One region of the Streptomyces sp. NPDC004126 genome, then DNA from elsewhere that is predicted to be linked to it. Evidence: riboswitches for the same ligand, from Rfam matches in the RefSeq annotation. Region 1 holds a riboswitch; the other holds the start of a gene.
The links. Region 1 has a riboswitch for S-adenosylmethionine ahead of ACQKM2_RS18190 (aminotransferase class V-fold PLP-dependent enzyme). Riboswitches for the same ligand answer to the same signal wherever they lie in the genome.

Region 1 (4,401 bases):
CCAGTACTTCCACCTGTCGATCAACTCGATCACGTGGTTCGTCCGGATCGGCTTCTTCGTCGTCCCGGTCCTGGCGTTCATCGTCACCAAGCGCATCTGCCTCGGCCTCCAGCGCCGGGACCACGACAAGGTGCTGCACGGTCGCGAGACCGGCATCATCAAGCGCCTGCCGCACGGTGAGTTCGTCGAGGTCCACGAGCCGCTGTCGCAGGGCAAGCTGCACACGCTCACCGCGCACGAGCAGTACAAGCCGGTCGAGATCGGCCCGACGGTCGACGAGAACGGTGTCGAGCGCAAGGTGACGCGTTCCGAGAAGCTGCGGGCGAAGCTCAGCAAGGGCTTCTACGCGGAGAACAACCAGATTCCGAAGCCCACGGCGGAGGAGTACAAGGAGATCCAGTCCGGCCACGGCCACCACTGATCTCCGGCACGACCGCTTGAGGGACCGGCCCCGGCCGGTCCTGGTGTCGCCACGGCGAGAGCCCCGTCCAGTGACTGGACGGGGCTCTTTGCCGTCTCCCGGGCTGGATAGGCTGAGATCCTTTCCATCGGACGTACGACCCGACGAGCAGCAGGAGCTGACCATGAACGTTGCGACCCCGGCAGGCGGCGACAGCGTGGCGGCCCGCGGCTGGCCGGGCATCCTGGAAGCGCTGCTGAGCCGTCAGGACCTCGTCGCCGAGGACACCGCCTGGGCGATGGAGCGGATCATGCGGGGCGAGGCCACGGACGCGCAGATCGCGGGCTTCGCGGTGGCCCTCCGGGCCAAGGGCGAGACGGTCGCCGAGTACACCGGGCTGGTCCGCACGATGTACGCCCACGCCAACCTGATCGAGGTGCCCGGGCGGACCGTGGACATCGTCGGCACGGGCGGCGACGGCGCCAAGACGGTCAACATCTCGACCATGTCCGCCATCGTGGCCGCCGGCGCCGGAGCCAAGATCGTCAAGCATGGCAACCGGGCGGCGTCCTCCGCCAGCGGCTCCTCCGACGTCCTGGAGAAGCTCGGCGTCAACCTGGCCCTCACCCCGGAGCGGGTGGCGCAGGTCGCCGAGGAGGCCGGCATCACCTTCTGCGCCGCGGTGGTATTCCACCCGGCCCTGCGGTACGCCGCCTCGGCCCGCCGCGACCTCGGGGTGCGCACCGCGTTCAACGGCCTCGGCCCGCTCACCAACCCGGCCCGCGTCAAGGCGCAGGCGGTCGGCGTGGCGGACCCGCGGCTGGCCCCGATCATGGCCGGGGTGCTCGCCGAGCGGGGCACCTCCGCGCTGGTCTTCCGCGGCGACGACGGCCTGGACGAGCTGACCACCACCGGCACCTCCCGGGTGTGGTGGGTCCGGGACGGCGAGGTCACCGAGCACGCCTTCGACCCCCGTGACGTCGGCATCGCCGCGGTCGACATCTCGGCCCTGCGCGGCGGCGACCCCTCGTACAACGCGGACGTCGCCCGCCGCCTGCTGGCGGGGGAGACGGGCCCGGTGCGCGACGCCGTCCTGCTGAACTCGGCGAGCGCCCTGGTGGCGCTGGACCCCGGCACGGGCACGCTGGAGGAGCAGCTCGCGGCCGCCATGGCCCGCGCGGCGGAGTCCATCGACTCCGGTTCCGCCCGCGCCGTGCTGGACCGCTGGGTGGCGGCCACCAACCGCTGAGGGCGAGCAGTCCCTTTCGGGCAAGACCCCGGTCCACGATGTGGACCGGGGTCTTGCGCGTGCGGGATCTTGTGGCAGGATGCTCTCCAAGGTCACGAGTGACAGCGTTTAGGCCCCGGCTTGCTGTCCGGCAACCCTCCTTCCGTGGCGGGGTGCCCCGGGTGATGACCAGGCCGTAGGCAGCGAGGTCTACGGCAAGCGCGGATCCCTCGACACCAGGGGTCCTGGTCTCTCGAGGAGCGTTTTCCGTGAGCAAGCGAATGCGATAGGGCGAATCCGCCCCTTCTTCAACCCTCGGATCAGGGTCCCTTCCGCGTACCGCGTACCCCCGATCAGTCCGAGGACCTTCCCGTACCCCCTGACGGCCGGCGTCGCCGCGCGCCGCCGCACCCGCGTACGGGCACACCGAAGCCATTCAGCCCTGCCTGCCGGGAGATACCGCCATGTCCGCATCCCTGAACGCCGCCACCACTGCCGCCTGCGCCACCGCCGCTGCCGACCCCGCCTGTGACGGGCCGCTGCCGGTGCTCGGCCGGGACGTCACCGTGCCCCTCGTCACCGGCGGCGAGGTCACCTACGCGGCCCTGGACTACGCGGCCAGCGCTCCCGCGCTGCAGCGGGTCTGGGACGACGTCGCCGCGTACGCCCCGTACTACGGCAGCGTCCACCGCGGCGCCGGCTACCTCTCGCAGCTGTCCACCGACCTGTTCGAGCAGAGCCGCGCCACGGTCGCCGAGTTCCTCGACTGCCGACCCTGCGACCAGGTCGTCTTCACCCGGTCCACCACCGACTCCCTGAACCTGCTCGCCGCCGCGCTGCCCGCCGACTGCCAGGTGTTCGTCTTCGAGACCGAGCACCACGCCTCGCTGCTGCCCTGGGGCGACGCCCGGGTCACCTACCTCAACGCCCCCCGTACCCCCGGCGAGGCCGTCGCCACCCTGGAGCGGGCCCTCGCCGACCGGGACCCCTACGGCCCGGCGCTGGTGTGCGTCACCGGCGCGTCCAACGTCACCGGTGAGCTGTGGCCGGTGAGGGAACTCGCCGCCGCCGCGCACGCCCACGGCGCGCGGATCGTGCTGGACGCCGCCCAGCTGGCCCCCCACCACCCCGTCTCCGTACGGGAGCTGGACGTGGACTGGGTCGCCTTCTCCGGGCACAAGCTGTACGCGCCCTTCGGCTCGGGCGTGCTCGCGGGCCGCGCCGACTGGCTCCAGGAGGCGGAGCCCTACCTCGCCGGGGGCGGCGCCTCCCGCAAGGTGGCCCGCCGCGAGGACGGCGGCGTCGACGTCGAGTGGCACACCACCGCCGCCCGCCACGAGGCCGGCTCCCCGAACGTGATCGGCGTCTACTCCATCGCCTCCGCCTGCCGGGCGCTGCGGGAGGCGGGCTTCGAGAACCTCGTCGCCCGGGAGGAGCACCTCATCGCCAAGGTCCGCGAGGGCCTGGCGGAGGTCCCGGCGGTGCGGGTGCTGTCCCTGTTCGGGGACGACGCGCCGCGCGTCGGCGTCATCTCGTTCGTGGTCGACGGCTGGAACAGCTCGCACTTCGCGGCCGCGCTGTCCGCCGAGTACGGGATCGGGGTGCGGGACGGGCTGTTCTGCGCCCACCCGCTGGTGCGCACCCTGCTGGGCAGCGAGCCGCAGGCCCAGGGGGAGTGCGGGGCGCCGGAGGCGGCGCCGGGGGAGCGGTCGCTGAACGCGATCCGGGTCAGCTTCGGGGCGGGGACGCCGGACGAGCACGTGGAGCGGTTCGTCCGCGCGGTCAAGGAACTCGTCGCGGACGGGGCGAAGTGGCAGTACCGCACGGAAGAGGGCCGCTGCGTTCCCGCCGTGTAGCGGGGGTGGCGCCGCGCGGGCTGGATGTGCGCAGCACATCCCAGCCCCGCCGGCGTTTGAGGCGCGGGGGTCTGGGGGCGGAGCCCCCAGGAGTGGCCCCGCACAGCGGCTCCGTACCGGCCCGGGGAGAGGGCTACGCGTCCAGGCCGATGGCGAACGCGGCTTCGAGGTCGTGCTGCGAGTACGTGCGGAACGCGACGTGCGTGTCGGTGGCCTCGACGCCCGGGATCTTGCTGATGCGGCCCGGGATGATGTCCGCGAGGTTCTCGTGGCGGGCCACCCGGACCAGGGCGATCAGGTCGTACGTACCGGTGACGGAGTAGACCTCGCTGACGCTGTCCAGCTGCGCGATGGACTCGGCGATCTCGGGGATCCGGTCCACGCTGGTCTTGATGAGCACGATCGCGGTGATCACGGTTGGCTGTCTCCCTCGCCGGCAGTCACTGGTCTCCTCACTCTAGTCGTACGGCGATAGCGGGCCCACGCGTAGCAGAAGCCGAGGGAGAAGCCCACGACGTGGGCCAGGTAGGCGACCCCGGGACCGCTCCCCGCGCGGTGCGCCGCCAGCCACTGGAGGCCGAACCAGAACAGCAGCACGATCCACGCCGGGAACCGCAGCGGCAGGAAGAGCAGGAACGGGAACAGGCTGGTCACCCGCGCCCGCGGGAAGAGGCACAGGAAGGCCCCGAGCGCCGCCGAGATCGCCCCCGACGCGCCCACCAGGGTCTGGTCCGAGGAGGCGTTGGCCGCCGCGTAGGCCGCCAGCGCGAGGTAGCCCGTGCAGACGTAGAACAAGAGGAACGGCGCCCGGCCCATCCGCTCCTCCGTCATCGCGCCGAAGACGTAGAGGAAGAGCATGTTCCCGAGCAGGTGCAGCCAGCTGCCGTGGACGAAGAGCGCCGTCAGGGGGGTCAGCA
Region 2 (4,401 bases), on a different contig from region 1:
GAGGGGCCCACATCCCTGTCCAGGATGTGGGCCCCTCAAGCGTCTGTGCGTGCGTCGGTGGCCGATCGCGTTCGCTCCGACTCAGCCGGCCGCGAGCTTGACCATGTCCGCCTGCGGACCCTTCTGGCCCTGCGAGATCTCGAACTCGACCCGCTGACCCTCTTCAAGGGTGCGGTACCCGTCCATCTGGATGGCGCTGTAGTGGACGAACACATCCGCACCACCGTCGACCGCGATGAAGCCGTAGCCCTTCTCCGCGTTGAACCACTTGACGGTGCCCTGAGCCATGCCTAACTCCCCTATTACTGGCCCTTGCGCAGGACCGCACTTCGCGGTCCCGGGTCAGAACTTGCGCCGGAACGCCTCGACCGCGGCTGAATGTATCCGCACCGGTGCTGTCAGCAACAGGTCAATCCGACGAGAAATCTGGACACACGGAAAGCTGGAAATAGGGTGAAAACTTGGCATATTCCAGGGCAACTCGGGCCAGACAAGCCGCACCAAAGGCCCAAAAGGCGCGCTCATGTTGACTCAATGTCAACCATCCGAAGGCCCGCTCATATGCGGCGGGCAAGAACAGCGGAGGGGACTGCCCCAACTCTACCGCGCCCAATCAAGCAGAATTGCCCCCTCCACTTTTAGCGGAGGGGGCAATTCTGTTCTGAACGCGTCAGTCGCGGATCAGCAGCCGCCGGCACTGTGCCGGTCTGGTCAGCCTCCGGCGACGGCCGGGATGATCGAGACGCCGGCGCCGTCGGGCGTCGCCGCCTGCAGGCCGCCCTCGAAGCGCACGTCGTCGTCGTTGACGTAGACGTTCACGAAACGGCGCAGCTTGCCCTGGTCGTCCAGGACGCGCGCGGCGATGCCCGGGTGGCTCTTCTCCAGGGACTCGATGACCTCGGCGAGGGTCGCGCCCTCGGCCGGGACCTCGGCGGCGCCGCCCGTGTAGGTGCGCAGGATGGTGGGGATGCGGACGTTGACGCTCATGGCGCTACCGCCTTTCCGGATGTGTCAGGGGGAAGGGTCAGGCCAGGCCGGCGGCGCGGAACGCGTCCAGGCTCGGGCGGATGGTGGCCGTCTGGCCGCTGTCCGCGGCCACCGCCTCCAGGGTCTTGAGACCGTCACCGGTGTTCAGGACCACCGTGGTCAGCGCCGGGTCGAGCTGCCCGTTCTCGATCAACTTCTTCGTCACGCCGACGGTCACGCCGCCCGCGGTTTCGGCGAAGATGCCCTCGGTGCGCGCCAGGATCTTGATGGCCTCGACGACCTGCTCGTCGTTGACGTCCTCGACGTAGCCGCCGGTGCGCCGCGCGATGTCCAGGACGTACGGGCCGTCCGCCGGGTTGCCGATGGCCAGGGACTTGGCGATGGTGTTCGGCTTCTGCGGGCGCACCACGTCGTGGCCGGCCTTGAAGGCGGTGGACACCGGGGAGCAGCCCTCGGCCTGGGCGCCGAAGATCTTGTAGGGCTTGTCCTCGACGAGGCCGAGCTTGACCAGCTCCTGGAGACCCTTGTCGATCTTCGTCAGCTGGGAGCCGGACGCGATCGGGATGACGATCTGGTCGGGCAGCTGCCAGCCGAGCTGCTCGCAGATCTCGTACGCCAGGGTCTTGGAGCCCTCGCCGTAGTAGGGGCGCAGGTTGACGTTGACGAAGCCCCAGCCCTCGCCCAGCGGGTCGCCGATGAGCTCGGAGCAGAAGCGGTTGACGTCGTCGTAGTTGCCCTCGATGCCGACCAGGTCGCCGCCGTAGACACCGGCCATGACGACCTTGCCCTGCTCCAGGTCGTGCGGGATGAACACGCAGGACCGGAAGCCGGCGCGGGCGGCCGCGGCGCCGACGGCGCCGGCCAGGTTGCCGGTGGAGGAGCAGGACAGGGTGGTGAAGCCGAAGGCGCGGGCGGCCTCGACGGCGATGGCCACGACGCGGTCCTTGAAGGAGTGCGTCGGGTTGCCGGAGTCGTCCTTGACGTAGAGCTTGCCGGTGACGCCCAGCTCCTTGGCCAGGTTCTCGGCGTCCACCAGCTTGGTGAAGCCCGGGTTCAGGCTCGGCTTGGAGGCCACGTCCACCGGGACGGGCAGCAGCGGCGCGTAACGCCAGATGTTGTTCGGACCGGCCTCGATCGCGGCGCGCAGGGCCTCCGGGTCGCCGAGCGGCAGCTCGTAGGCGACTTCCAGGGGACCGAAGCACTCGACGCAGGCGAAGATGGGGCCGAGCTCGAAGCGGGTACCGCACTCGCGACAGGAAAGTCCGGTGGCGGGTCCGAGGTCGACAGAGGTGGCGACAGTCTGTGCAGCCATGATGGCGAGGCCCTTTCTCCTCATCTTCCCCATGGCGCACTTCGCCATGAGACGGAATTGGCACCTTCCCTAGCCGGGGCCTCGCGCTGGCGAGAACCGACTGGAGGGTTGCCGGGGCTTCAACGGGCCGTGTCCCTCTGCCCCTCTGGATGAGCGGTATGGCACCGGACACACGCGCTCTGTGGCGCGCCGGTGCGTTTGTGCGCGGGACCCCCGGCATGCGGTGGTCTCTCGCGTTGTTCAAGACTGTAACCGAAGGGACGGGTGGTTGAGACAGCCGTCCGAACCGCGAGATGGATCACAATTCGGCCCAAATAGCCGAGTGCCGCAGAGCCCGCGGAACCCGCGGAGAGAAGCCCAAGGGGTGCTGAGAGTGCTGGATGAGGTGGAGCGCTGGCTGGCAGACCGCTCCTGGTCCGCCGCCGACCGACCGCTCGACCAGCTGCTCGACCGGAAACGGGCGGCCGGGACGACGGTGAGCGTGGTGCTGCCCGCGCTCGACGAGGAGGCCACCGTCGGGGAGATCGTCGAGATCATCCGGCGCGACCTGATCGAGGCCCCGCCGGTCCCCCTGGTGGACGAGCTGGTGGTCGTCGACTCCGGCTCCACCGACCGTACGGCCGAGGTCGCGGCCAAGGCCGGCGCCCGCGTCGTCCACCGCGACTCGATCCTGCCCCGCATCCCGGCCCTGCCCGGCAAGGGCGAGGTGCTGTGGCGCTCCCTGCTGGCCACCACCGGCGACGTCGTCTGCTTCGTCGACGCCGACCTGCGGGACTTCGACGCCGCCTTCGTCTCCGGGATCGTCGGACCGCTGCTCACCGACCCGCAGGTGCAGTTCGTCAAGGCCATGTACGACCGCCCCCTCGGCGACGCCCCCGGCCAGGGCGGACGCGTCACGGAGCTGGTGGCCCGCCCGCTCCTCAACCTCCACTGGCCCCAGCTGGCCGGCTTCGTCCAGCCGCTGGGCGGCGAGTACGCCGTACGCCGCTCCCTGCTGGAACGCCTCCCCTTCCCCGTCGGGTACGGGGTGGAGCTGGGGCTGCTCGTGGACGCGCTGCACACGGTCGGCCTGGACGCGCTGGCCCAGGTGGACGTCGGGGTCCGGCTGCACCGGCACCAGGACGGGCAGGCCCTGGGCCGGATGGCCGCCGCGATCTACCGCACCGCGCAGCTGCGGCTCTCCCGCGGGCACTCCCCCAGCTACCGCTGGGGGTACCCCCACGTCCGGCCGGAGCTCACCCAGTTCGAGCGGGGGCCGGACGGGTTCGTACCGCGCACGTACGCCGTGGACACGGAGGAGCGGCCGCCGATGGCGGAGATCGAGGAGTACGCGGTCCGACGGGTGGCGTGACCCCCAGGCGCGCCCCCGCCTTGACCAGTACGTGATGAACCGGACATTTCCCGGACGTTTGAGCGAGCGGGCCCCGGGCTAGGTTCGCGGCATGGCTTCTCAGGTACTCGTCGCCGCCAACCGCGGCCCGCTCTCTTACGCCCTCGCCGCCGACGGCACCCTCAGTGCCCGGCGCGGCGGCGGCGGCCTCGTCTCCGGCCTGTCCGCGGCGCTCGCGGCGCAGCCGGAGGCCCTGTGGATCTGCGCGGCCCTGTCCGAGGCCGACCGGGAGGCCGTCCGCCGGGGCGTCTCCGAGCCGGGCGTCCGGATGCTGGACATCCACCCGGCGGTGTACGACGACGCGTACAACGGCATCGCGAACTCCGTGCTCTGGTTCACCCACCACCACCTGTACGACGTCCCCCGCGAACCCGTCTTCGACGCCGGGTTCCGGCGCCGCTGGGCCTCGTACACCGCCTACAACCGCGCCTTCGCCGAGGCCCTGGCCGAGGAGGCCGCGGAGGGGGCGTCGGTGCTGGTCCAGGACTACCACCTCGCCCTGGTCCCGGGACAGCTGCGGGAACTGCGCCCGGACCTGCGGATCGCGCACTTCACGCACACTCCGTGGGCGTCGTGGGAGTTCCTGGGCATGCTCCCGGACGACATCAGGAAGGAACTGGTGTGGGGAATGCTGGGGGCGGACCGCCTCGGGTTCCACACCGAACGCTGGGCGCTCAACTTCGTCAGCGGCGCCACCATGGACGACGAGCGC

Region 2: it holds a riboswitch for S-adenosylmethionine, as region 1 does, so the genes downstream of both, thrC (threonine synthase) here and ACQKM2_RS18190 (aminotransferase class V-fold PLP-dependent enzyme) in region 1, are expected to answer to the same signal.

The regions. Positions count from the first base shown of each region.
Region 1 is NZ_JBNNPF010000017.1:83,052-87,452, reverse strand. It holds gene ACQKM2_RS18200 (cytochrome b) at 1-421, shown strand, start outside; gene trpD (anthranilate phosphoribosyltransferase) at 585-1,649, shown strand; SAM riboswitch class IV at 1,740-1,856, shown strand; gene ACQKM2_RS18190 (aminotransferase class V-fold PLP-dependent enzyme) at 2,093-3,484, shown strand; gene ACQKM2_RS18185 (Lrp/AsnC family transcriptional regulator) at 3,618-3,899, opposite strand; gene ACQKM2_RS18180 (rhomboid family intramembrane serine protease) at 3,896-4,401, opposite strand, start outside.
Region 2 is NZ_JBNNPF010000073.1:27,732-32,132, forward strand. It holds gene ACQKM2_RS37395 (cold-shock protein) at 82-288, opposite strand; gene ACQKM2_RS37400 (MoaD/ThiS family protein) at 712-987, opposite strand; gene thrC (threonine synthase) at 1,025-2,299, opposite strand; SAM riboswitch class I at 2,317-2,455, opposite strand; gene ACQKM2_RS37410 (glucosyl-3-phosphoglycerate synthase) at 2,673-3,650, shown strand; gene ACQKM2_RS37415 (alpha,alpha-trehalose-phosphate synthase (UDP-forming)) at 3,742-4,401, shown strand, end outside.